Regions from separate parts of the Paenibacillus sp. URB8-2 genome, predicted to be linked through region 2. Evidence: riboswitches for the same ligand, from Rfam matches in the RefSeq annotation. Region 2 holds a riboswitch; each other region holds the start of a gene.
What was found. A riboswitch is a leader RNA that binds a small molecule or an ion and turns the genes downstream of it on or off. The one in region 2 is predicted to bind cobalamin.

Region 1: another riboswitch for cobalamin. It lies ahead of PUR_RS02200 (anaerobic ribonucleoside triphosphate reductase); the one in region 2 lies ahead of metE (5-methyltetrahydropteroyltriglutamate--homocysteine S-methyltransferase).
Region 3: another riboswitch for cobalamin. It lies ahead of PUR_RS05060 (S-layer homology domain-containing protein); the one in region 2 lies ahead of metE (5-methyltetrahydropteroyltriglutamate--homocysteine S-methyltransferase).
Region 4: another riboswitch for cobalamin. It lies ahead of cobT (nicotinate-nucleotide--dimethylbenzimidazole phosphoribosyltransferase); the one in region 2 lies ahead of metE (5-methyltetrahydropteroyltriglutamate--homocysteine S-methyltransferase).

Annotation. Positions count from the first base shown of each region.
Region 1 is NZ_AP023239.1:462,183-468,008, forward strand. It holds gene nrdG (anaerobic ribonucleoside-triphosphate reductase activating protein) at 1-311, opposite strand, end outside; gene PUR_RS02200 (anaerobic ribonucleoside triphosphate reductase) at 308-2,293, opposite strand; cobalamin riboswitch at 2,500-2,733, opposite strand; gene PUR_RS02205 (MTH1187 family thiamine-binding protein) at 3,058-3,366, shown strand; tRNA gene PUR_RS02210 (tRNA-Thr) at 3,616-3,687, shown strand; gene PUR_RS02215 (APC family permease) at 3,790-5,616, opposite strand; gene PUR_RS02220 (hypothetical protein) at 5,534-5,809, shown strand.
Region 2 is NZ_AP023239.1:3,864,341-3,870,166, forward strand. It holds gene msrA (peptide-methionine (S)-S-oxide reductase MsrA) at 1-454, shown strand, start outside; gene PUR_RS17900 (DUF4349 domain-containing protein) at 531-1,676, opposite strand; gene metE (5-methyltetrahydropteroyltriglutamate--homocysteine S-methyltransferase) at 1,816-4,116, opposite strand; cobalamin riboswitch at 4,339-4,542, opposite strand; gene PUR_RS17910 (undecaprenyl-diphosphate phosphatase) at 4,645-5,508, opposite strand; gene PUR_RS17915 (serine/threonine protein kinase) at 5,725-5,826, shown strand, end outside.
Region 3 is NZ_AP023239.1:1,077,232-1,083,057, reverse strand. It holds gene PUR_RS05060 (S-layer homology domain-containing protein) at 1-2,753, opposite strand, end outside; cobalamin riboswitch at 2,920-3,114, opposite strand; gene PUR_RS05055 (GAP1-N2 domain-containing protein) at 3,207-5,826, opposite strand, start outside.
Region 4 is NZ_AP023239.1:2,201,270-2,207,095, reverse strand. It holds gene PUR_RS10065 (sirohydrochlorin chelatase) at 1-292, opposite strand, end outside; gene cobJ (precorrin-3B C(17)-methyltransferase) at 313-1,992, opposite strand; gene cobT (nicotinate-nucleotide--dimethylbenzimidazole phosphoribosyltransferase) at 2,021-3,115, opposite strand; cobalamin riboswitch at 3,254-3,460, opposite strand; gene PUR_RS10050 (serine hydrolase domain-containing protein) at 3,674-4,855, opposite strand; gene PUR_RS10045 (Lrp/AsnC family transcriptional regulator) at 4,997-5,449, shown strand; gene PUR_RS10040 (MFS transporter) at 5,401-5,826, opposite strand, start outside.

The DNA of each region.
Region 1 (5,826 bases), 2.2 Mb from region 2:
TAGCCGGTGTAGATCCAGACCGGGAACTCCGGCAGTGTTCCGCGCACCTCGCCAATGAATTCCGCAACTTCCTCCGCGGAGAAAAAAGGGTCGCCGCCCGCCAGCGTCAGACCGCTCAGCAGCGGGTTGGCCGCCATGTCGCCGATGATCTGCCGCCTGCGTCCCGGTGTGAAAGGTTCGCCATACCCGAAATTCCAGGTTTCGGGATTGAAGCAGCCGGGGCAGCGGTGACGGCAGCCGCTGACGAAGACAACTGCCCGCAGACCGTCGCCTTCGTTAATGGACTCCGGGTAGTAGCCGCAAATATTCATAGATGCTTGACCCGGTCCCTGACCTCGGCCTGCTTGGCCGCGTTGAAGCGGGTCTGGTAATCCCCGGTCAGGTAGCCCGTAACCCGGCGCAGACGGCGGATATGCACCCGCTCTTCATGCGCGCCGCAGGAAGGGCAGTTCGTGCCGATCACGCCCTCGTAGCCGCAGCCGGAGCAGCGGTCGACGGGATGGTTGATGCTGAAATAGCTGATATTTTGCTCCAGGGCGTAACGGATGATTTGGACAAAAGCCGCCGGGTTGCTGCGCGCATTGCCGTCCAGCTCGACGTAGGAGATCGCGCCGGCATTGCAGTGATCATGGAACGCTGCTTCCAGTTTGATCTTGTTTGCCGCGCCCGTTGGATAATAGACCGGAACATGGAACGAGTTCGTATAATACTCGCGGTCGGTAACGCCTTCGATTGCGCCGAATTCCTTGCGGTCGATCTTGGTGAACTTACCGGACAGTCCTTCCGCCGGAGTGGCGAACAGGGTAATGTTCAGGTCCAGCTCGTCGCTCTTGCGGTCGCAGAATTCGCGCATATGCCGCACGATGGCGAGCGCCTTGTCATACACCTCGGCATCCTCGGCGTGATGCTTGCCGTACATCGCCTTCATGCATTCGGCCATGCCGATGAAGCCGAGCGACAGGCTGCCGTGCTTCAGCAGTTCGCTCACCTGGTCCTCGGGCTCTAGCAGTTCCCCGCCTTCCCATACCCCTTCGCGCATCATGAAGTCAGACGCTTTGGCCTTTTGCGCCGCCTGGATGCGGAAGCGGTGGAGAAGACCCTCCAGGGCGATTTCCATATAATGATCCAGATCATCGTAAAAGCCTTCCTCATCCGCCGCTTGCCGCAGACCCGTTGCGGTTCCGTATTGGATGCCAAGCCGGACAAGGTTCAATGTATTGAAAGACAGATTGCCTTTGCCGGAGCAGTAATTGCGTCCGAAGCGGTCGCCGAGCACCCGGGTGCGGCAGCCCATCGTCGCGAATTCGGTATCCGGGTTTGCCGGATCGTAATACATCAGATTCAGCGGGGCGTCCAGATTCGCAAAATTCGGGTACAGCCGCCGCGCCGAGCATTCCGCTGCCTTCAGGAACAGCGCGTAGTTGGGTTCGCCCGGCTGCTGGTTCACGCCTTTTTTACATTTAAAGATCTGAATTGGGAACACCGGCGTTTCCCCGCTGCCCAGACCATTCATCGTAGCCGTCAGCAGGGAGTCGATTACAAGCTGTCCCTCGGGCGAGGTGCAGGTGCCGTAATTGATGCTGGTAAAAGGAATTTGTCCCCCCGCTCTGGAGGACATCGTGTTCAGGTTATGTATCAGACTCTCGGATGCTTGAAGCGTTTCGCTCTGCGTCTCCTTCAGCGCGTAGCGGAAGGCCTTCGGATAACGTTCCTTCAGATCGGTCCGGCTCATTGTGATTTCCCCGAGGTCCTCGCCGGCTTGTCCTTCTTCAAAATAATCCAGGCCCTTGCGGAACAGCTTGGCGAAAGACTTGGCCACATAAGGGGCGAGATCATGATCGAGCTTACTTCCCGATACGCCGCCGTATTGGGCGTTTTGTTGGGATTGAAAAATAATCGCCGTAAGCGCCATGGCCGTCATAATGGAGTTCGGAGGCCGCACACTACCGTTGCCGGTGTTGAAGCCCTGCCGGAGCAGTTTGTCAAACGGGATGAAAATGCAGTTCGTCGTTCCGATGGCGTATTGGTCCAGATCATGCACGTATACGACGTTTTCCTTGATCGCCTGCATAAGCTGGGGCGGCATCGTGAAGCTGCGGGCATACCATTTGGAATACTCGCTGCCGAATTTGCTCATCTTGCCGGAGAAGCTTTCCCCGTTCAGATTGGCATTCTCCCTCAGCAGATCCATGTCCCGGCTGTCGATAATATCGCGCCCCAGACCGATAACTTCCTCCAACAGAACTTCGTTTGCGCTTTGGCCGCTTGTTTGCCGTTTCTCCAGCAGCGTCATTGTGCAGCTCTCCTCTCCATAACGTCCCTGTCCTAAAACTCTGATTATCCTTGTGTTCAAAAAAAACTTGCATTCCAAAAAGGCATTTCCTGCCCAAGAACGCAGGAAATGCCACTATGCTCGCCAGGCCCGTATAACCAAGCCCGGTCAATATAAAAAACTACATAGCGGACACCCCTCCTGTTCCTCGCAGGCACTCTTATGAATGGTGTCGCTGGAAACAGGCAGGTCTCCTGGCTTCCGTCTGTTCTTCCGGCGCCTTCCCGGGAGCGGATTCCTTGCGCTCTCAGTGGCCTTGTGCCGGAAGATGCCGCCCGCGTCCTCGCCTGAGGCGGGGCATCCGGTTACAGTGGCGGGACCGCAGCGGATTCGCACCGCGCTTCCCTATTAAGCTATGACTTCTCGTTAGAGAGTCAAGCACCTGATTCCACTATATTTTGTTGTCGTTTATTTAAGATAACCCAATATGTTGTATCTGTAAACATATTTTTTGAGTTTTTGATATCCACAGAACATCCACAAACCGTCCACAGGTAATCCACAAATTCATCCACAAACTGACCCTTCAAGAGTCACAAACGAGAGGGGATATGGCATCGTTTGAATCCGGATTTGCTGTGAGGTGCCACAAACAAAACCTGATAGGCCCTCCGGCTATGAACGAATGAGAGGACGATTTGTAGCCCGGCTCTCCAGTTGCTACAATATAGGAAAGCTGTATAGGGATGTTTCCGCAATGCAGCATGGAGAGGGAGGTTATTCAAATGACTATCGCCGAAATCACCGTAATTCCGATCGGAACCGGCAGCACCAGTCTCAGCAGTTATGTCGCCGGGATGCAGCGCGCGCTGGAGAGCGTGGAGGGCATAACCTTTGAGCTTACATCCATGGGCACTATTATTGAAGGCCCGCTGCCGCGCATTCTGGCTGCGGTCGAAGTCCTGCACGAAACGCCGTTCGCGGCCGGCGCCCAGCGCGTGTCCACTGCGCTCAAAATCGACGACCGGCGCGACAAAGAGGCCAGCAGTAAGCAGAAGCTGGAGTCGGTGGAGCGCAAGCTGCACGAAGAGTAGGAGCAGACGGACTGCCGGGGCGGCATGATTGCCGCTCTGGGCAGAGGCAGATTGGGCGGCAGGGACAGCAACATACGGTTTGAGCCGAACGGAGTGTGCAGCGGCGAACCGCTTTCCCGCCCGGTTTGTTAGGGGTATCCTCCCAAAGCAATGGCGACAATTTCTTGCAACAAACCGGTCTAAAAAAGAGTTGCTTTTTTCACCAAACGAGGTATAATAGTTTCTGTTGTGACGGAAAATTAAGTATATGCTGGTGTAGCTCAGGGGTAGAGCAACGCACTCGTAATGCGTAGGCCGGGGGTTCAATTCCCTTCACCAGCATCCTAAAAAGCTTGATTTGACGCGGTTCTCGGGTGTACGGGGACCGCGTTATTTTTTGTTGTAAAAGGATACTCTTTTTCGCATTGAGTCTGTTCTTTAAGCTTACTTCTTTAAATGATACGGCACCGTCGTTACGACCACATTTCTCCGGTACAACAGGTGGGTGCGAATGAGCAGACCGGATTGATTGTGGAGGATGTTGTGCCAGCCCTTTTTCGGAATGAACTGCGGGATGATCACCGTAACCTGGTAATTCGACTCGCTTGCCTTATTCTGAACGGTGTCGATAAATTTAATCAGCGGTTGAATGATGCTCCGGTAGGGCGAGTACAGGGTTACCAATCGGATATCGGGCTGCCACTTGGCCCATTTTTCTTCAAATTCGGCTTCTTCCTCCCGCTCAAAAGGAACATTGACGGCAATGATCTGGTGCGCCGAAAGTGTTTTGGCATAGTTCAGCGATTTCTCCACGACATGCGTAATGCCGGCCACAGGCAGAATGATGACATTTCCTTCGATCGGCACGGACGGCTCGCAGGTAGTGAGCCTCAGCTGGTCCGCTGCGGCTTCATAATGCTTCCGAATCCTGTAGAAGAGGTAGACGATCAGCGGCAGAAACACAAGTACTGTCCATACCTGGGTAAATTTGGTAAGTAAGAACATCAGGGTAACGACGAAGCTGATTGCGGCGCCGGTTGCGTTAATGAGGAGCTTCGTCAGCCATCCGGCCGGCTTTTCCCGCAGCCACTTGACGATCATCCCCGACTGGGAAAGAGTAAACGGGATAAATACGCCGACGGCATACAGGGGAATGAGCTGTTCGGTCTGTCCTTCAAATACAAGGATCAGCAGGATGGACAAAATCCCCAGAATAATGATTCCGTTGGAGTACCCGAGCCGGTCTCCCCGAACCGTGAACATTCTTGGAATGAACTTGTCTTTAGCGAGATTGACCGCAAGCAGCGGAAATGCCGAGTATCCGGTATTGGCGGCCAGAATCAAGATGAGCGCGGTTGTCACCTGGATAAAAAAGTACATAAAGCTCCGTCCGAACGTCAACTCGGCGATTTGGGAGACTACCGTAACTTCTTCATTTGGACTGAGCCCGTAATAATAAGCCAAAACAACAATTCCCGAAAACAGCAAAGCCAGCAGCAGCCCCATTGCGGCCAGCGTTTTGGCGGCGTTGCTCGGAGCGGGATCTTTAAAGTTGGGTATGGCGTTCGAAATGGCCTCTACACCGGTCAAAGCCGAGCTTCCGGAAGCAAAAGCCCTTAATAGCAGGAATAAGCTGATTCCGGCCACCGGAGTGCCGATCGGCGTATGCAGGGCCGGAGAGACTTGACCGGTCACGATGTCATACAAGCCTACCCCGATGAGAATAAACAAGGCCAACACGAATAAATAAACGGGATAGGCCAATATCGAGGCCGATTCCGTTACGCCCCTTAAATTCAGGGTTGTAATGATCAATACAAACCCGATTGCAATGATTACATTATAGTTATGCAGGTTGGGAAAAGCCGAGGTAATGGCATCCGTGCCGGCGGATACACTTACGGCGACCGTCAGAATGTAATCCACCAATAACGATCCCCCGGCGAGCAGCCCCGGGTATTTCCCCAAATTGTTCTTGGATACGACATAGGCCCCTCCCCCGTGAGGATAGGCAAAAATAATCTGCCGATAAGACATAATGAGAGCGGTCAGCAAAATCAGGACGCCGACGGCTATGGGAATCGAATACCAATACGCTGCAGCGCCTACGGTGATGAGGACGATCAATATTTGCTCGGGACCATAGGCCACAGACGATAGCGCGTCTGAGGAAAGAATAGCCAGAGCTTTGGTTTTGCTCAGCTTTTGTTCCCCTAATTCTGTGGATTTCAGAGGTCGACCAATAAGAAATCTCTTTAAGTATGTTAGCAATGACTTCACCGCCCGTAATGATTTACTGGTAATTTACCCGCCTTATGAAGAGATGATGCAACTCCTTTTAGTTTTAGATATCAAACTCTTCCCGGCCAGACGGCAGCGGCTCACCGAAGTCGACCAGAACGCCGATCTACAGCACGTCCTCAAAGATGCCGATGGCCGCGGCTCTGCCAATGCGGTTGCCTAAGCTGCTGGGGTGGCCCG
Region 2 (5,826 bases):
TTTTATCGAAAGCCACTGGTCGCATAAAGAAGACAAGCAAAGCCTGAAAGAGCGGCTCACCCCGCTGCAATATGAAGTGACGCAAAATAACGCCACGGAATCCCCGTTTCAAAATGAATTTTGGGATCATCACGGAGATGGCCTTTATGTGGACATCGTGTCCGGAGAGCCGCTCTTCAGCTCCAGGGACAAATATGATTCCGGTTGCGGCTGGCCAAGCTTCACCCGTCCGCTCCGTGACTACTCGGTGAAAGAGAAAACCGATCTCAGCCATATGATGATCCGCACGGAGGTGCGAAGCAAAGAAGCCGACTCGCATCTCGGACATGTCTTCAACGACGGACCGGGGGCGAACGGTTTGCGGTACTGCATCAATTCTGCCGCGCTGCGTTTCGTTCCCGAGGAGGATCTCGAGAAAGAAGGATATGGCGAATACCGGGTATTGTTCAAATAGAATCACCTCCCTTTCCCGGGAGGAATACACAAAAATCCCCCATACCGGGCTACCGCCCGACTGGAGGATTTTTGTGTTATTTGCGTTCAGGAGGTTCCGGCGCCTGAGGCGCTTCACCAGGGTCTTCTTCGCCGCTATCCGGATTGGATCCGGGACCCCCGGATGCTGACCGCCCCTTCTCCCTCTGCCGGTTGGCTTCCCGGATCAGCACCGAAGCCTCCTCGCGGCGGCCGCGTCTTGAACGCCGGAGCCAGAACAGCACGGCCAATATGAGGCCGGCGCCAATCAGCACCGGGAGGGCTCCGGCCAAGAAGATAAAGAGCCACTGGAATGCCATGGACAAGGCATTCAGCGTTCCGCGCAGCGCGTCCGCGGCTCTGCCGAACAGCGGCTGGCGTTCATCCTTACGCAGATTTGCGATGCTCACGTCCGTCTGGTAGAGCCGAAGTTCCACCGTGGAGTACAGCACATTCTGGTCGATATAGCGCATTCTGCCCTTGATCTGCTCGATCTCCGTCTGAACTTGGCTAAGCTCATTGGCAAAAGCCACCAAATCTGAGGCTTTGACAGCCTTTTTCATAAATTCAATGTATTGGGTTTCAAGCAGCTGCTTCGCCTTGAGGCGCGCCTCAAGGTCGACATACTCTTCGGAAACATCCTGGCCCTCGATACTGCGTTGAAGCGACTCATGCTTGACCTTCTCCAGATTGTCCATGAAGGAAGAGAACCCGGTAGCCGGCACCTTCACGACAAACGTGCCGCCATGCTCGGAATCGGACACCGTTTCCGTGAATCCGATAATATAGCCGCGGGCGAGATTGACCCAATTCCGCACTTCCGTCTGCGCTTTCTCGTAATTCTCCACTTCCATGTTGAGATTGGCATGGTAGATCAGCTTCTTGTTCAGACCGGCGGCCACATCGCTTGCCGTGAATCCTCCGGCAGCGGCACTGCCGTTATCTGCCGCGGAGTTGCCGCCCTTCTGGATTCCGCTTCCCTTTCCGTTCCCCTGCGCGCCGGCAGATGATCCTCCGTCGCCGGCTGCGATCGGAGCCTCCTCGCTGGAGGCATCCGATAGAGAAGCTGTGCTGTTTTTCATCTCGGAATGTGCATCCGATTTGGCCTGATCCGCGTTATCGGCACGGCCTCCCGAACCGCAGCCAGCCAGCACAACAGACAACACCAGCAGCGTTACAATGGAATACAACCCCCGTTTTATCATGACCATCCCCCCAAATATGTCTGTTCGTCCTTACATTTAATTTCTAGACGATTCCAGCCTCTGGAAGGTTGCAGGTTGAAAAAACAATACACCGGGATCGGACTCCCGGTGTATCACTATGCCGCTCCTCACGCGCAAGTTACGGCTGAATCGCCCGCGCCTTCTTTCTGGCGTCTTCCGCGGCCGCCACCATATTTCGCAGCGAAGCCTCCGTTTCGCTCCAGCCTCGCGTCTTTAGTCCGCAGTCCGGATTGATCCAGAACTGCTCCGGATGCAGAGCCCGCAGCGCCCGGTTAATGCCGGTCTCCATTTCCTCCACTGACGGAACGCGCGGACTATGGATGTCATACACTCCCAGCCCGAGGCCTTTGTCGTATCTCATCTCCTCGAAGCTTGCAATCAGCTCGCCGTGGCTGCGGGAAGTCTCGATGGAAATAACATCCGCATCCATATCGGAAATGGCATCGATCATATCGCTAAATTCGCAGTAGCACATATGTGTATGAATTTGCGTCGTATCACGAACGAGGCTTGTGGAAATACGGAAAGCTCTTACAGCCCAGTCCAGATAATGCGTCCGGTCCTTCTCCTTAAGGGGGAGTCCTTCGCGCGCCGCCGGCTCGTCCACCTGAATCATTTCCACACCGGCGCTTTCCAGAGCCAGCACCTCCTGCCGGAGAGCGAGCGCAATCTGGTAGGCGACCCTCTCTCTGCTCAGATCGTCGCGCACGAACGACCAGTTCAGAATCGTGACCGGTCCGGTGAGCATGCCCTTTACCGGCAGCTTCGTCAAAGATTGCGCATAGACGCTTTCCTTGACGGTCATCGGTTCGGTGAAAGCAACATCGGCGTAAATCACCGGAGGCTTGACGCAGCGGGAACCATAGGACTGCACCCAACCGTTCTGTGTGAACAGGAATCCGTCCAGCTTCTCCCCGAAGAACTCCACCATATCCGTACGTTCGAATTCACCATGCACCAGAACGTCCAGACCGATCTTCTCCTGAAGTGCGATGGCGTCCGCGATTTGCAGGCGGATAAATTCATCATAGCGTTCCTGGCTCAGCTCGCCTTTGCGCCATTTCAACCGCGCCTGGCGGACCTCCGGTGTCTGCGGAAAGCTGCCGATCGTCGTTGTCGGCAGCAGCGGCAGGCGCCACTTGTCCTGCTGGCGCTTCGCGCGCTCGGTGTAGCCCGGGCTGCGGTGATCCGGCAGTTCGGCCAGGCCGCGTTCAAGCCCCGCCACGTCCGCGCGGCTGCGCTCCGGCAGCTTGCGGAAGGCATCCAGCGCCGCCTTCGCCCCGGTCCACTGCGTACCGGCAGCTTCCCTGCCTTCAAGCAGCGCCCGTTTCAGCAGCGTAAGCTCCGCCAGCTTCTCATCGGCGAAGGCCAGCGCGTTCCGCACCTCCGGCTTCAGCCGTTCCTCGCTCCGCACCGTCACGGGCACATGCAGCAGGCTGCTGGACGGCTGCAGAATCAGCTTGTCTTCCGGTACGAGCCGCTCCAGCCTTTCAGCCAGCGCCAGCTTATCCTCCGGGTCGCAGCGCCAAATGCCGCGCCCGTCGATCACCCCCGCTCCGAGCGTCTTATCCTCCGGCCAGCCCAGGCGCTCGATCGCTTCCAGGTTGGCTCCGCCGTCGTGTACAAAATCGAGGCCGACTCCCTGCACCGGCAGCTTCAATAGAGCTTCAAGCGGTTCGGCGGACTCGAAATACGTCTGAAGCATAATGGAAAGACCGGGAACAGCGGAATGAAGCGCGTCGAAGATGTAGCCTAGAAGTTCAATATCCTCTTTCCCAAGTCCGGTTACTACAGCCGGCTCGTCAATTTGAACCCATGCCGCTCCCTCCCGTTCCAGCTCCTGCAGTAGCTGTACATAAACCGGCAGGAACCGCTCCGCCACACTGCGGATTTCCGAAAGGGCAAAGCCCTTGGACAGTTTCAGAAACGTATAGAGTCCGATAACCACGGGCTTTCCGTCGATGCCCGCTTGCGATTTGGCGAACCGGTATGCGGCAAGCGGTTTGTTCTCCGTTAGAACAGGCTTGATATCGCCGATCTCCGGCACGATGTAATGGTAATTCGTATTGAACCATTTCGTCATTTCGCACGCCGCCGCCCGGGAGTTCCCGCGGGCCATGGCAAAATACAGATCCAGTCCGGCAGGTCCTCCCTCGTACCGGTACCGCTGAGGCACAATGCCGAACATGACCGCCGTATCCAGCATATGATCGTAATACGTGAAATCCCCCACAGGAATCAGGTCGATGCCCGCCTCCTGCTGCTTACGCAAATTACCCAGCTGATAACGTTCCATTTCCGCCCGCAGCTGTTCTTCGCCGATCCGGCCCGCCCAGTAAGCTTCCAATGCTTTTTTCCATTCCCGGTTCGCACCGATTCTCGGGTATCCAAGATTGCTTGTTCTTGTGTTAATTGTCATTTCTCCGTTCCTCCTATTCGTCTGGTCCTACCTTAGGCTCCCAAAAAAACATCATATTCCGTTGTTTAAGGAAGTGAACCTTTTGTCCGTCTCGGAAGAGTCGCTGTCCATTTCACGTAACTTTCCAACAAAAAGGCGTCCTTCCCCCAAAAGCGCAAGGGGAAAGACGCCTACGTTAAAATTACGTTTGCGATCTGACACCTTCCCATCTCCCGTAGGTACAGCAGTGCGTCGAAACAGGCAGGTCTCCTGGCTGCGGCGTCATCGTCATCAGCAGCCTTCCCGTCAGCCCAGGCTGACAGTGGCATAATCTGGCTGAAGACTCGTCCGTTACAGTGGCGGGACCGCGTCGGCTTTGCACCGAGCTTCCCTTTTAAGCCTCCGGAATTCTCTTGTCCGGCAAGCACCCGTTTCCGTTATTTAATGGTCTGTTACTTGAATGTTGAGTACACCATTAATGTTACGGCAAGACCCCGCGGTCCGCAATAGAAGATGGAAGCTCCAGCTATAGCAATACCTGATAACCGGTTAAAAGAAAATAATATAGACGAAGGCGGCCAGCACGATGCGGTAGATGGCGAACGGCAGCAGCTTGATGCGGTTGATCAGCTTCAGGAAGAACCGCATCGACAGCAGCGCGAACACGAAGGCGCTGATAAATCCGGCGATAAAGAACGGCAGCGCGTCCATCGTAAAGTACTGCCAGTTCTTGAGCAATGAGATAAAGCTCGCGCCTGCCATAATGGGCACCGCCATGATAAAGGTGAAGTCGGCGGCGGCGCGATGGCTCATGCCCAGAAGGACGCCTCCCGAAATCGTCGAGCCGGAACGCGAGAAGCCGGGCCACAGTGAGAAACACTGGATCAGACCGACCCCAAGCGCCTGCCCGTATGTAATCTGGTCAACGCTCTGCGCCTTGACACGCTTCGGAGCGAACAAATCCGCGCAGATCATAAATATGGCGCCGATCACAAGCCCGATCAGCACGGTCGACGTCGAGAAGAGGTACTCGTCAATGTAATCCTCGAACAGCATTCCCAGAACACCCGCCGGGATCAGACCAACCAGGACCTGCCCAAGCCTCAGACGGCCTGGCGTATGTATCTGCGGCGGTTGGCCGTCCGGGACCGGCTCAAGCGATCCCCGGCTGAAGCGTTTCAGTCCAAGCAGATCGATGAAACGATTTCTAAAGATGACGACGACCGCAAGGATTGAGCCGAGCTGTATTACGACCTTAAACGTATTGGCCGTGTATTTTCCGAGAAGTTCCTGAGATTTCAACCACATGTCGTCGACAATAATCATGTGACCCGTTGAGGACACCGGAGCAAATTCGGTCAGGCCTTCCACCAGACCCAAAATAACGGCTTTGATAATTGCGAGCAGATCCAAGCTTTCGCCTCCTTAAAGAATGATGATTTAAAGTTTCATTATTAGTAGCTTAAACATCGCCGGCAATTTCTGAAACTTACAAGCCATATTTCCAGGTAAGAATACCTAACGCAAGCATTTCGCCTCATCCTTCCGAACTTGCACTACACCCGAGGAAATGTGCAATAATGAACAGAAAGATCACATTACGGCGGAACAACGTGGGGAGGATGTTCATTGTTTGCAAGCCTGCGCGCATTTCTATCCGCCTGGAGGGATTATCCCCGGGAGGAGGGAGAGCTGATCGGAAAGCGGTACAAGGTGCTGTCCCGGATCGGT
Region 3 (5,826 bases), 2.8 Mb from region 2:
CTGTTCGCTGCCAGAGTCTTGGCCAGTTCGGCGGATTTCTCCGCCGTCATCGGAGTGCCGCTGACCGCTGTTGTCGCACCAACCTGATTCAGCGGCAGCGTATTTGCGGGAGTAATCGACACGCCGGAAGCTGCCGGATTTTCTGTGCCAGAAGCCGCGCCGGTCGATGTTTCCGACGAAGAGGACACATACTTCCACAGCACCTCGTCCCCGTCTTTAAGCACATACTTATCGGCACTGACAGACGGTTCGCTTCCATTGACAAAATATTTCCAGCCGCTCTCGGCGCCCCGGTCAAATTCGGCCAGACCGTCGATCGAGTAGACGTACACGCCTCCCGAAGTTGTCCGCGATTCTACTTTGCCGCCCAACTTGCGGAGAAGAAGACTGTACGGACTGTCCCCCGCGCTGAGAGCGACGGAGGTGCTTGGAAGAATCGTTCCTTTCACGCTGTCGCCGACAACGGAAAGGGTTGCCGTGGAAACCGCCGGCGGTGCGGAAACGGCTGTCTGCTGCATATATCGCACCACGCTTGGCGCACCACCCGCCTGATAACCGGTCACTTCGATTGCATAGCTGCCCGCCGATAGGCCGCTGAACGAAGCGATGCCCTGGTCATTCGTTGCCTCCGTCTGACCTCCGATACTTACCTTCACGCCGGAAGCGGGTGAAGTGACAGGGTCGGAGCTGTAAGTTTCGTTATTCCACACCCATTGAACTTGAGTGACTTTAATCGTAAAAGCCTGCCCCGGCTGAGGCTGTGAAGGCGAAAGCTCCAAAGAATGGACAACCTGGGTCGAGTAGCTGCCGTAATAGACAAGCACCTTGTCCGAAGCCTGAAGTTCGAAGTCGCCTATTCCGACGCTTGGATAAATCCACTTGCCCCCGCGCTGAACGACAAACGACCACCAGTTGTTCATGTCGCCGCTGATTCCGCCAATCCCGCTGATAAAGCTTCCGTATGAGGATTGTGTAATATCCAGCGCCGTATGACCGGCATCGGCCAGTCTTTGAAGAGCCTCAAGCGCAACGGACCCGCTTATGGAGCCTTCCATAATGGTTCCCTGCGGCCCTTCTACCGACAACGACACCGGCACTTCCTTCGGCAGAACCGTAACAGACCCGGTATAACGCACGACAGTCGGCGCGGCATCGTCCTGGTAGCCGGTAATTTGAAGCGCCTGTGTTCCCGGCGTCAGATCGGTTCCAAAGGACGCGACACCCTGGTCGTTCGTAGCAGCCGTTTTGCCGCCGATGGAGACGGAGACGCCTGCCGCCGGAGAGGTTACAGGATGCGAGGCGAAAGTCTCGTTGTCCCACACCCACGTTTTTTGAATAACGCTGACCTCAAACGCCTTTCCTTGCTTCGGTTGCTGCGGTGAGAAGGATACGGAATCAATCAGTTGAGTGACGCCATAGTTCCCATAATAAATGTCGAGCTTGTCGCCATCCTTAAGGACGAAATCTTTCATGCCGACATCGATGGCAACCCATTCGCCGTCTCTCTTGACCGCATACGACCACCCGGACAAGCTGCCAAAAAGCCCCGCCGGAATGCCGCCAATATCCGTTACGTAACTGCCGCTCGGATTGACAACCGAGATTCCCTTGGTCTCCGCCAGCTTGTTCAACGCGTCCAAAGCGCTGCTGCCGTACACATTGCCCTCGCCCAAAGAAGCCGTCGGTCCTTCGATGGCTACGGACACTTGGACAAGCGGGTGCACGGCCGGCGGATTCGCAATAAAATCATACAGATTACTGTCGCCGCCGCCCGTGAACAGGCTGTATGCGGCAAGCGCCTGCAGCGCCTGTTCCGTGGCAAAAGCGTCGTTGCCGCCGGACAGCAGGTGGGCAAAGCCTCCGTCTGCCGTACGGAAGCTCATCAGACGGCTGATCAGATTGCTGCCGCTCTTGGTGAAATCGGAACCGGCCGGATCGACGCCGTATGCGGTCAGGCCGATAATGGCCTGCGAGACGCTTTCGCTGCTCTCTCCATAGCCTCCGTGGGTCGTATTCTGCTGAGCGGACAGCCATAGTACCGCTTTTTGCCCGGCGGTGGCGACAGCCGGATCGCCCTTGTAAGGAGACAGAGCGGCCAAAGCCATTGCCGTAAGGTCGGGCTCACTGGAGCCTCCGCTATTGAGGGCAAATCCCCCGTCGCCATTTTGTCTGGAAAGAATGTGCTGAACCAGCTTGTCACGGGTCCATTTCGCATCGGACGGCACCGTATAGCTGCCGGAATCCAGCGCGATCAATCCGTAGACGGCGTTGTTCAGGCTTTGCCCGGTAATTCCGCCGCTGTTGTAGATAGATTCAATCAGATTATATCCTTTAATATTGGTCGGGTCTTCTCCGATCGCTTTAGCCGCTAAAGCGTACCTTGCATATTCCGTAACGGCCGAAAAGATCCCTTTCGCCTTCTCTACCGTTTGGTTAAGCGCGGCAGAGTAGGAATTCGGCACTTTGTACCCGGCTTGGGCCAAGCCGATTGCCTGCCATTCCGAGGCTACGCCTTGCTTTATAATATACTCGGCCGCGGAATAAACGGCATCGGTTACACCGATCGACTGGGAAGACGGGGTAGCCGCAGCTGCATCCGCAGCGTACCCGGCATCGGCAGCACCCGTTGTCTGCGAATCCGCAGCCTCGGCAAGCGCTTGCCCCGCCGGAGCAAACGGCGCGCCCAATAATGAAAAAATCATCAATAATGCCATTCCCAGCGCAAACATTCTGGAAGAAATCCTGTTCTTCATTCTTCAACCTCTTTCTCTCCTGAATAATGTGGGAGTCTTCCGAATAAGAAAAGACCGCCCCCGGAGGGACGGTCTTTCGGAAAAATGAGCCGGAATCCATGCTGTAAGCCATTCCCAGCATCAGCCGCACGCAAATGTCAGATGCCCTCACCCCCCGAAGGACACCGAACTTTGACTAAAAAAGGCAGGTCTCCTGGCTTATGCCTCATCGCTTCCCTCTCGCCTTCCCGCTTTACGTGAACAGTGGCATGATTTCAGAGGGTTACTCCGCATATACAGTGGCGGGACCGCGCCGGATTCCAACCGGCTTCCCTTTTAAGCAGGCTTGTAATCGGCCCGCACCTTTTTTAAGACTATATTAAATTTTGACAATCTTTATCATATCGGTTATCGCAGAGGTTGTCCATACATGGCAGGCCATTCGGCCATTAATTAAAACGGGAAAATCACACGTTATTCCGCCGGAGGACTCGCGCTTGCGGAAGGAGCCGGGGACGGGGCCGCCTGCGGATCTTCCATCAGTACCAGCGTGTAGTCTTCGGCTTTGACCGCGCTTCCGGCGGTCAGCTCCGGAGAGGAAACGAGCGTCACCTTCACCTGGTAAGGCGCAAGGCCGGAAGTTCCTGCGCCGGGTGAGGCCGGAGCCGGGGAACCCGGAGCGATTGACGCTGCATCCGGCTCTCCTGACGGCGAAGGCGCACCGGCGGGAACGTCCCCGCCGGGAGAGGCTGGCGGAACGGCCGAAGCCGCCAAAGATTCCGCGGCGGCTTCGCTCTCATCGGCGGACGCCGCTTCCGCATTGCCTATGCCGCCGCTTACGTTCCCGGCCGTTCCGGCGCTTCCGTCCACCGTTCCCGAATCGGCTGCTTCTCCGGCACCCGCCTCGACTCCGGAATCCGAAGGGCTAGCGGATACCTGAAGTTCGCAGTTATGGGTCAGGCCGTCCACTTTATATACTTCAGCCTGTCCGGTCCCGGAATCCACCTCAATCTCTGCCGGGTTAAACTCCTGGCAGGCGGCTTGGGAGGCGAAGGCGAACAGCAGCGAGCTTCCGCCCTTACCGTCGCCATGTACAAGATACGCCGCAGCTTCGAGATAACTCACGCCTGACGCAGACTGCGAAGGCGAAGGCTGCGGCGAGGCTGCCGGAACCGCTTCGTCTCCTCCTCCCTTCAGCAGACGGGTGGCAAGGACTCCCGCGATCAGCAGAACGATGAGGGCCGCGCCGAAGATCATCAGCTGAAACCGGCGGCGGCGTACCCACTGCGCCAGCGGCGAGGCCAGCTGCGACCGGGCCGCGCCATATACGCTTTGCAGCGCGGGTCCGGCCTTGGCCATATGATTTTTACGGAAATCGCGGCTCTTGAACGCTTCACGGTCATGGCCCGCAAAATATTTCAAAATCGCCCGCCGGTAGCCCGGCTGGAGCTTCTTGGAGGAAATGGCGAACAGCGGATTGTCCTGCGACCAGGCCAGAAAGCGGTACACCGCTTCCTTATCGCCATCCGCCTTCTGGCGGAGATGCTCCAGCAGCGCGTCGTACTCCAGCGGCCCTCCCTCGCGGGCACGGCTGTGGTAGAAGGCAAGCGGCAGGCGGGCAAACGGCTCCGTTCCCCGGTTCTCCTTGAGCCAGCGCCGACCCAACAGCTGCACATCGTCCATTTCCTGCGGGGACAGGCCGTCGAATATATGCTCGTCCGGGTCCTCTTCGCCGAACCAGCGGTACGCCGTGCGCAGCACATTCGCCTTCCGTCTGCTGTGCAGGTCGAGCGGCGGGTCCCATGCGCCCATTTCAAGGGAATACCGAACGAACGACAGCTCCAGCAGCTGCTCCTGCGTAATATCGTCAAGCGAAAGACGCTCCAGCAAATACCGGTCCGCCGCTGCTGCCAGCTCCTTCTGGAGCGCCAGCGCTTCGGGGCGAATGCCGGCTCTTCGCCGGCGGTCTTTCTCCGCTTGCTCAATGCAATCATGGATCGCAGCCACAGCACCCACCGGATCACGCTCGCGCTCCAGCTTCTCCGGCAAATAATCCAGCAGCGCGTCATGGACGGCCGGTTGACGGAGCGCTTCGGGCATAAAACGATCCCAGTCCGCCACGAATTCCAGCAGGTCCGCAGCGTTCGCGGCGGATGCCAGCCGGGATTCCACATAAGGCTGGAACAGAAGGCGTCCAAAGACCGGGGTCGTCAGCAGCTTGCGGAAAAAGGCGGCAGCCAGCTCCCCGCCGCTCTCGACCACTCCGAACGCCTCCTCCAGAGAGTCCCCCCGGCCCGCATTCTGCGCGTTCAGCATTCCGTTGATAAAGTAATCGACAATCCGCGTCCGGTAATTATGGCCCTTCAGCGAAAAATAATCCCGGAAGCTTTCCAGAACAGCCGGCTCCGGTATGGCTTTCTGACGGACGGCGTCGAATTCGCGGTCGAAGCGCTCCAGAAACAGGTCGTTCAGCCGGATTTTCGATTCCAGCGCCCCTTCTCCGCCAAGATAGCTCAGCAGCCCGTTCAGCACAGCACTTTTGTTCTCCCGGTATAAAGCCTCGTTCCCCTGCTCGATCCGGTAAAACACGGCCAGCTCATTATAGGCCCCCAGCGACAGCTTCCGTTCCGCAGGCTCGCCTCCCAGCATCATGTCGGCAAACACGGCAAAATCGTCCGCAGTCTCCTGCCCGCGCAGCAGCAGTTCCCAAGCGAGCTCAAGGAACGGCTGGGGCGAGGCCGGAAAATCAGCGCCCAGCGTCCGTCCTGCTGCCAGATCAAAAATAAAGTCCTTCTCGGTTGCACGGTCTCCGGGACGCAGCGAGCCTGTTTCCACGAATGTCAGGTGGATGTACTTGCGGCTTTGGGGCTCTTTCGCATAGGTGATAACGCCGAGTCTGCGCCGAAATTCGAAGGGGAGACAGCCGAGCAGCACCTCGGTCAGGTCGGCCGCCCTCGCCGACAGCTCACTCACGGGGACATTCAGGGATATATAAATTTTCTTTTTGCCGGACATCGACTGCATGATCGCCTGAAGCAGGCTTTTGAACATTTCCCTGTCAATGCCGAGCGACTTCAGAACGTCCGCCGCGCGG
Region 4 (5,826 bases), 1.7 Mb from region 2:
AGACGAATTCCACGGCAGGATAAAGCTTTTTGGATCTATCAATCTCAAAAGGGATATGAATTTTGGCATGACCCGCCGCAAACAGCATGATTGGAATAACGATAACCCGGTCGGCTCCCTGTTCGACGCAGCGGGCTATTCCCCGGGCAATATCAGGCTGCACAAACTCCAAAAAGCAAGTCTCTATCTTATATTGGGGCGCTGCCTGGCGCACCATATCGGCAAACTGCAGCAGCTCCTCGTTCCCTTCGGGGTCCCGGCTTCCATGCCCAACTAACAATATCGCGTCCATCTTCTTCCTCCTCATGATCGTTAATCGCCGCAGACCGCATCCGCCACAGCAACGATAGCCTGCTCCTGATGTCTGAACCCGGCAACCTTCCCCGCACGTTTAAAAAACTTATGAAACCTTTCACCTGGAAAAGCCTTATCGGTATATTCCAGGAAAATCCGTTCCACCGTATCTACAATTTGATCCGCCTCAATCCCTTCGGCTACAGGCTGCGCCGGATGCGCACCCCGTCCGATTGTCTTTCCTCCCAGGAACAGGTCATACGCCCCTTTGCGATACACAATGCCGATATCCTCCAGCACAGCCCCGTAACAGGCCATACCGCAGCCGTTAAAGCCGATTTTCAATTCCTTGGGAGTCTTCAATCCGCTGATGACGCGGTTCAGCTCTTCCGCAACGGGGATGGACCCGTCTTTCTCCAAATTACAGAAATCGCAGGCTTTAATCTGCGCAACATCGCCTACCGGGAAGACCAGCAGCTTCTCCGCTTTCAGTTCCGCGACAACCCGCTTGGGATCGCCCCCAGGGATGCGCAGAATGACTTGGTGATGCGGGGTATACTCCATTTCCCCCTGTTCACCTGCGATTTCCGCAAGCGACGCCATTTGACGCGCGGTGAACTTCTTATTCGCGATGCCCGGTGCCACTCCCACTTCAAAAAGGACGAACGGATTTGCGGCGGCAGCGCGTGCCGATTTGGAACCAGCGTAGTCCCCGGAGACGATGCCTTTGGCCTCGAGAATCTGCAGCGCCTCCATCGCCGCTTCCAGCGGGCCGGACGATTTCGCGCTGCTGTAAGAGGCGGAAGCCGGGAAATCAAGTTGAACGGACTTAGCTTCCCCTCTCTCTCCAGCCTCTTCCTTCGCACTCAGTGACCACGGCTCCGCCGCCACTTGAAGACGCTCGCTAGGTCTTAGTCTCTGCTCTTCCGAGTCCAGTGTATATTTCCGCTGGTAGCCTCTCGGCGTAATCATTAAGCCGTCATAGACCACCGTCGACGAGTTGCCGATAATAACCGTGGTAAGCATCCCTATTTCATGCTCCAGCATGTCCGCCAAGGTGGTAAGGACAACCTGCTGCCGGTCCCGGTAAGCGCTCTTCACCAGACCTACCGGCGTGTCCGCGGAACGGTGCTCCAGCAAAATCCGCTGAGTCTCAGCGATCTGCCGGGTACGCCTTCCGCTTCTCGGATTATAAAGAGCGATCACAAAATCCGCTGCAGCCGCCGCTTCCACGCGTTTGGCAATGGTGTCCCAAGGGGTTAAATGATCACTTAGACTGATCGTACAGGCATCATGCATAATTGGCGCCCCAAGGAGCGCGGCACAGGAGTTGATCGAGGAGATTCCGGGAATAACCTCTACTTCCACTCCCTCCTCGGCATTCCATTTCTTTTCGATCAATACTTCATAGATTAGTCCGGCCATTCCGTATACACCGGCGTCGCCGCTGGAAATAACCGCAACTGTTCTTCCCATATACGCCTGCCGTACAGCCTCCTGAGCGCGGCTCACTTCTTCCGTCATGCTGGTTCTTACAATTTCCTGAGTGGTTAGAAGGCCCCGGATCAAATCCACATAGGTGTTGTAACCTATGATGACTTCGCTTTCCTCGATTGCCCTGCGGGCACGATCCGTAATATGTTCAAAAGCGCCCGGGCCAAACCCGATCACAAGCAGTTTGCCTCTCTTCTGTTCCATCGTGCAGCCTCCTCTATTTAAACCATGATCACTCTACCGCAAGGCCGAATTCATCTTCTTCAGGGGCCGGACTCGGGATACCGAGATCTTCAAATGTGGCCATCTTCGAAACCAGATGTACAGCCGATTCGATGACAGGAAGAGCCAGCGCGGCCCCTGTCCCTTCTCCAAGGCGCATGTCCAGATACAGCAAAGGCTTCAGCCCAAGCTCATCAAGAACGATACGGTGCGCCGGTTCAACGGACAAATGGGAAGCGAATAAATAATCCCGGCAGCGGGGTTCGATCCGGCAGGCAGCGAGCGCCGCAGCCCCTGTAATCACCCCGTCAATAACCACCGGAACTCTGCGGGCAGCCGCTCCCAATATCACACCTGCCAGCCCGGCGATTTCGAGTCCTCCTACTTTAGCGAGCACGTCGACAGCATCACCCGGATTAGGCCGGTTGACCTGTATCGCCCGTTCGATCACCTTTGTTTTGGCGGCTAACGCTTCGTCGCCGATACCGGTTCCCCTTCCGGTGATCCGTTCCGCCGGATGGTCAGTGAACACCGCCGTAATAGCGCTGCTTGGAGTCGTGTTGCCGATGCCCATTTCCCCTAAACCGATCACTTCGATTCCTTTATCAGCAAGCTCGTAAGCCATATCTATCCCGACATGCATCGCGGCAACCGCTTCTTCCTTGGTCATCGCCGGCCCTTTTGCCATATTGGCCGTTCCCGGGCGGACTTTCCGCTGAACTACACCTTCCGGCAGGTCTGTCAGCAAAGTCCCGACATCGATAACGTGAACCTCCGCCCCCGCTTGCTGTGCGAGCACATTAACAGCGGCGCTTTGGCGAATAAAATTCGCCATCATAAGCCCTGTAACTTCCTGTGGATAGGCGCTGACGCCTTCCTGAACGACACCGTGATCGCCGCACATCACGATAATCGCTTTATTGTCCACACGGGGCTGCACGCTGCCTGTTATACCGGCAAGCCTTACAGCAATCTCCTCCAGGCAGCCAAGACTCCCCAAAGGTTTGGTCAGGTTGTTGACGCGTTTTCTCATTTGATGCATCGATACAATATTCAGCCGTTCAATCCGATTGATCACTTGCAATAATTTTTCCAAGAAAATCACAATCCCTTCTACCATTCTAGAGACATATGTAACAAAATTTGAGAAACAAAAAAAGCACTCCCTACACAAAAAGAGCGTAGAAGTGCCGTTAATCGCCGTAATACAAGCGTGCTCCCCCTTCCTATCCTCGTAGGTCAGTCGTGCTGTTGAAAAAAGGCAGGTCTCCTGACTTGTGGATCAGACGCAAAAACCAAAATCATAATGACTCGGTTGCTTAAGCCTTCCCATTTGACACAGTGGCTTAAAGCTTGCTCTCCATTTACAGTGGCGGGACCGCGACGGACTTTCACCGTTCTTCCCTTTTAAGAAACGCCTTAGCGTTTCACCTTTTTCTCCATATGCTGTTGTAGACAAGATATGCTTACAGTACGCCTATTATAACTTGAGATTTAAAAAGAAGTCTATGAGTCTGCTCTCCAGTTTATCCGTGAATTCGATTATAGTACCATTGTCCACGATTTCTTCTTGTCCGGTATTCATCCGAATGATGCTGCCATGCGTCACAAGCAGTACATTTCTGTCCGCCGAGGGCTCCAGACAAACTAAAGTACGTTAGCGTTATTTAGACTTCCCAAGCCCTTCGTAAACCGCCTCGCAAAGGTCTATCGTAAACTGGCCCGACATGCCTTCCAGCGCGGTGTTGGTAAACGCGACGACGCTTATTTGTTTGACGGGATCAACAAACCAGGAATGACCATAAGTTCCGCCCATACGCCAAGTTCCCGGCGACTCGGAAGTTTGAGCGGCCGCCGGATCTTTCAGCACGGTAAAACCCAGCCCGAATCCACGCCCTGGCCAGTATGCCATAGGAAGATTGCCGATCTGATTGGTGGTCATTTCTTGAACCAGACTCTCCGGCAATAGAGGTGCTCCACCTTTTCGTAAGGTTTCCAACAGCCGCATAAAATCACCCGCACTGCCAACCATGCCGGCGCCACCTGACGGATACGCCGTATCATCAAGCGCCCGGCCGGGAGCAAGCCGGAAACCCGAAGTACCTTCTATAAATGGAATGTGGTCAAAATCAAGCAAACGGCGCGGCTCAGGAAGATCGTTCGCATAGGCCGCTGAAAGCCTTAGGGCATCGACCGCAATAAATCCGGTATCATTCATGCCAAGCGGTCCGGTCACAAGAGAACGTATCGCTTCGCCTAGCGGGGTATCGGCAGACCTGGCAATAACTGCACCCAGTACATCTGTTGCAATGGAATACTTCCACTGGGTACCTGGCACATAGAGGAGCGGTACGGAAGCAATACGGCGCAGATTTTCTTCCAATGAAATGCCGGCCTGATCCATACCGTCCGATACTCCGGCGTTCTCATATGAATCATGTTCCTTCTGAAAGAAACGGTAGGTCAATCCTGCCGTGTGAGTCAACAAATGCCGAATGGTCACGGCTGCAAATTCACCATTCTGCAAACGGGGGCGAAACTCGGGCAGCCATCTGTCCACGCGATCATCCAACCCCAGACGGCCTTGCGATACAAGCACCAGGGCAGCCGTGGAAACGATCGGTTTAGATACGGAAGCAAGCCGGAATAACGTATGATCTTGCATGAACCGGTTTTGTTCGCGGTCTGCATATCCGGCAGCGCGGTTATAACATTGCGTTCCGTTAAGCGTAACTTGGACAACAGCACCAACCAGCCTTTTTTCGGCAAGGGTACGATCAATGACTTCATCAATACGTGCCTGCAGCGCTTCTGTATCTCTCTTATTTAGATCGTATTTGCTCAATGTTATCCACCCTCTCTAACTTTCATGTATTAAATTAAATTGCTCATTTTACATATCGAAATCAATCCATTATGATGATTATACAAAGTAATAAAAGAAATTTTCTTTTAAATACCTTAATTTTTAAGGAGGACTTTCATAGTGGATCATGTGGACAAACAAATCCTCTTCCATCTTCAAAATCAGGCAAGAATTTCAATGACAGAGCTGGGTAAAAGCGTCGGTTTGTCCCAACCTGCTGTAACGGAACGGGTCAGACGAATGGAAGAGAAAGGAGTTATCGAGGAGTATCGTACCGTCATCTCTCCCGAAAAAATTGGAAAGCATGCGGCAGCCTATATGTTGTTTCGGACTAGAGACTGCTATGCCTTTCTTGATTTTGTCCAGGCTTCTCCCCATGTTGCCGAGTGCCACCGTATAAGCGGAGAACATAATTATTTATTAAAAGTACTGACCGACTCCACACATGCTCTTGAAGAGTTTGGCAATCAATGCGATAAGTATGGAACCTATACGATTCTGATTGTCATGTCTTCACCGGTCGATCATAAATTTCTCATCCATTCTCTTGAAGAAGCACAGGGAAATCCATGATCTTTAGCCCGCCACACAACAAGCAGTGCAAGGAGCAGCAGCATAAGCAAGGCCCAAGGGAAGGAACGAACGCCTAGGGTTTCGAGTAAAACAGCGCCCATTAAGCCTCCGCCGCCAATGGCCAGATTCCATGCCGTCACCAGCATCGATTGAGCCACATCCGCATTCTCGCCAGCGGCTACAGCTATTGCCGTCTGCAGCAGTGTCGCCGCTCCGCCGAACGTAAGTCCCCAGACGGCAATCGCTGCATAGACCACAACGGGCTGACTGCTGCCTATGCCAAGCAGAAGAGATGCCAATCCGAAAGCTGCAAGGCTTATCAATACCAATAGGCGCTGCATACGGTCAATCAACAGTCCAATTATCCAGATCCCCAC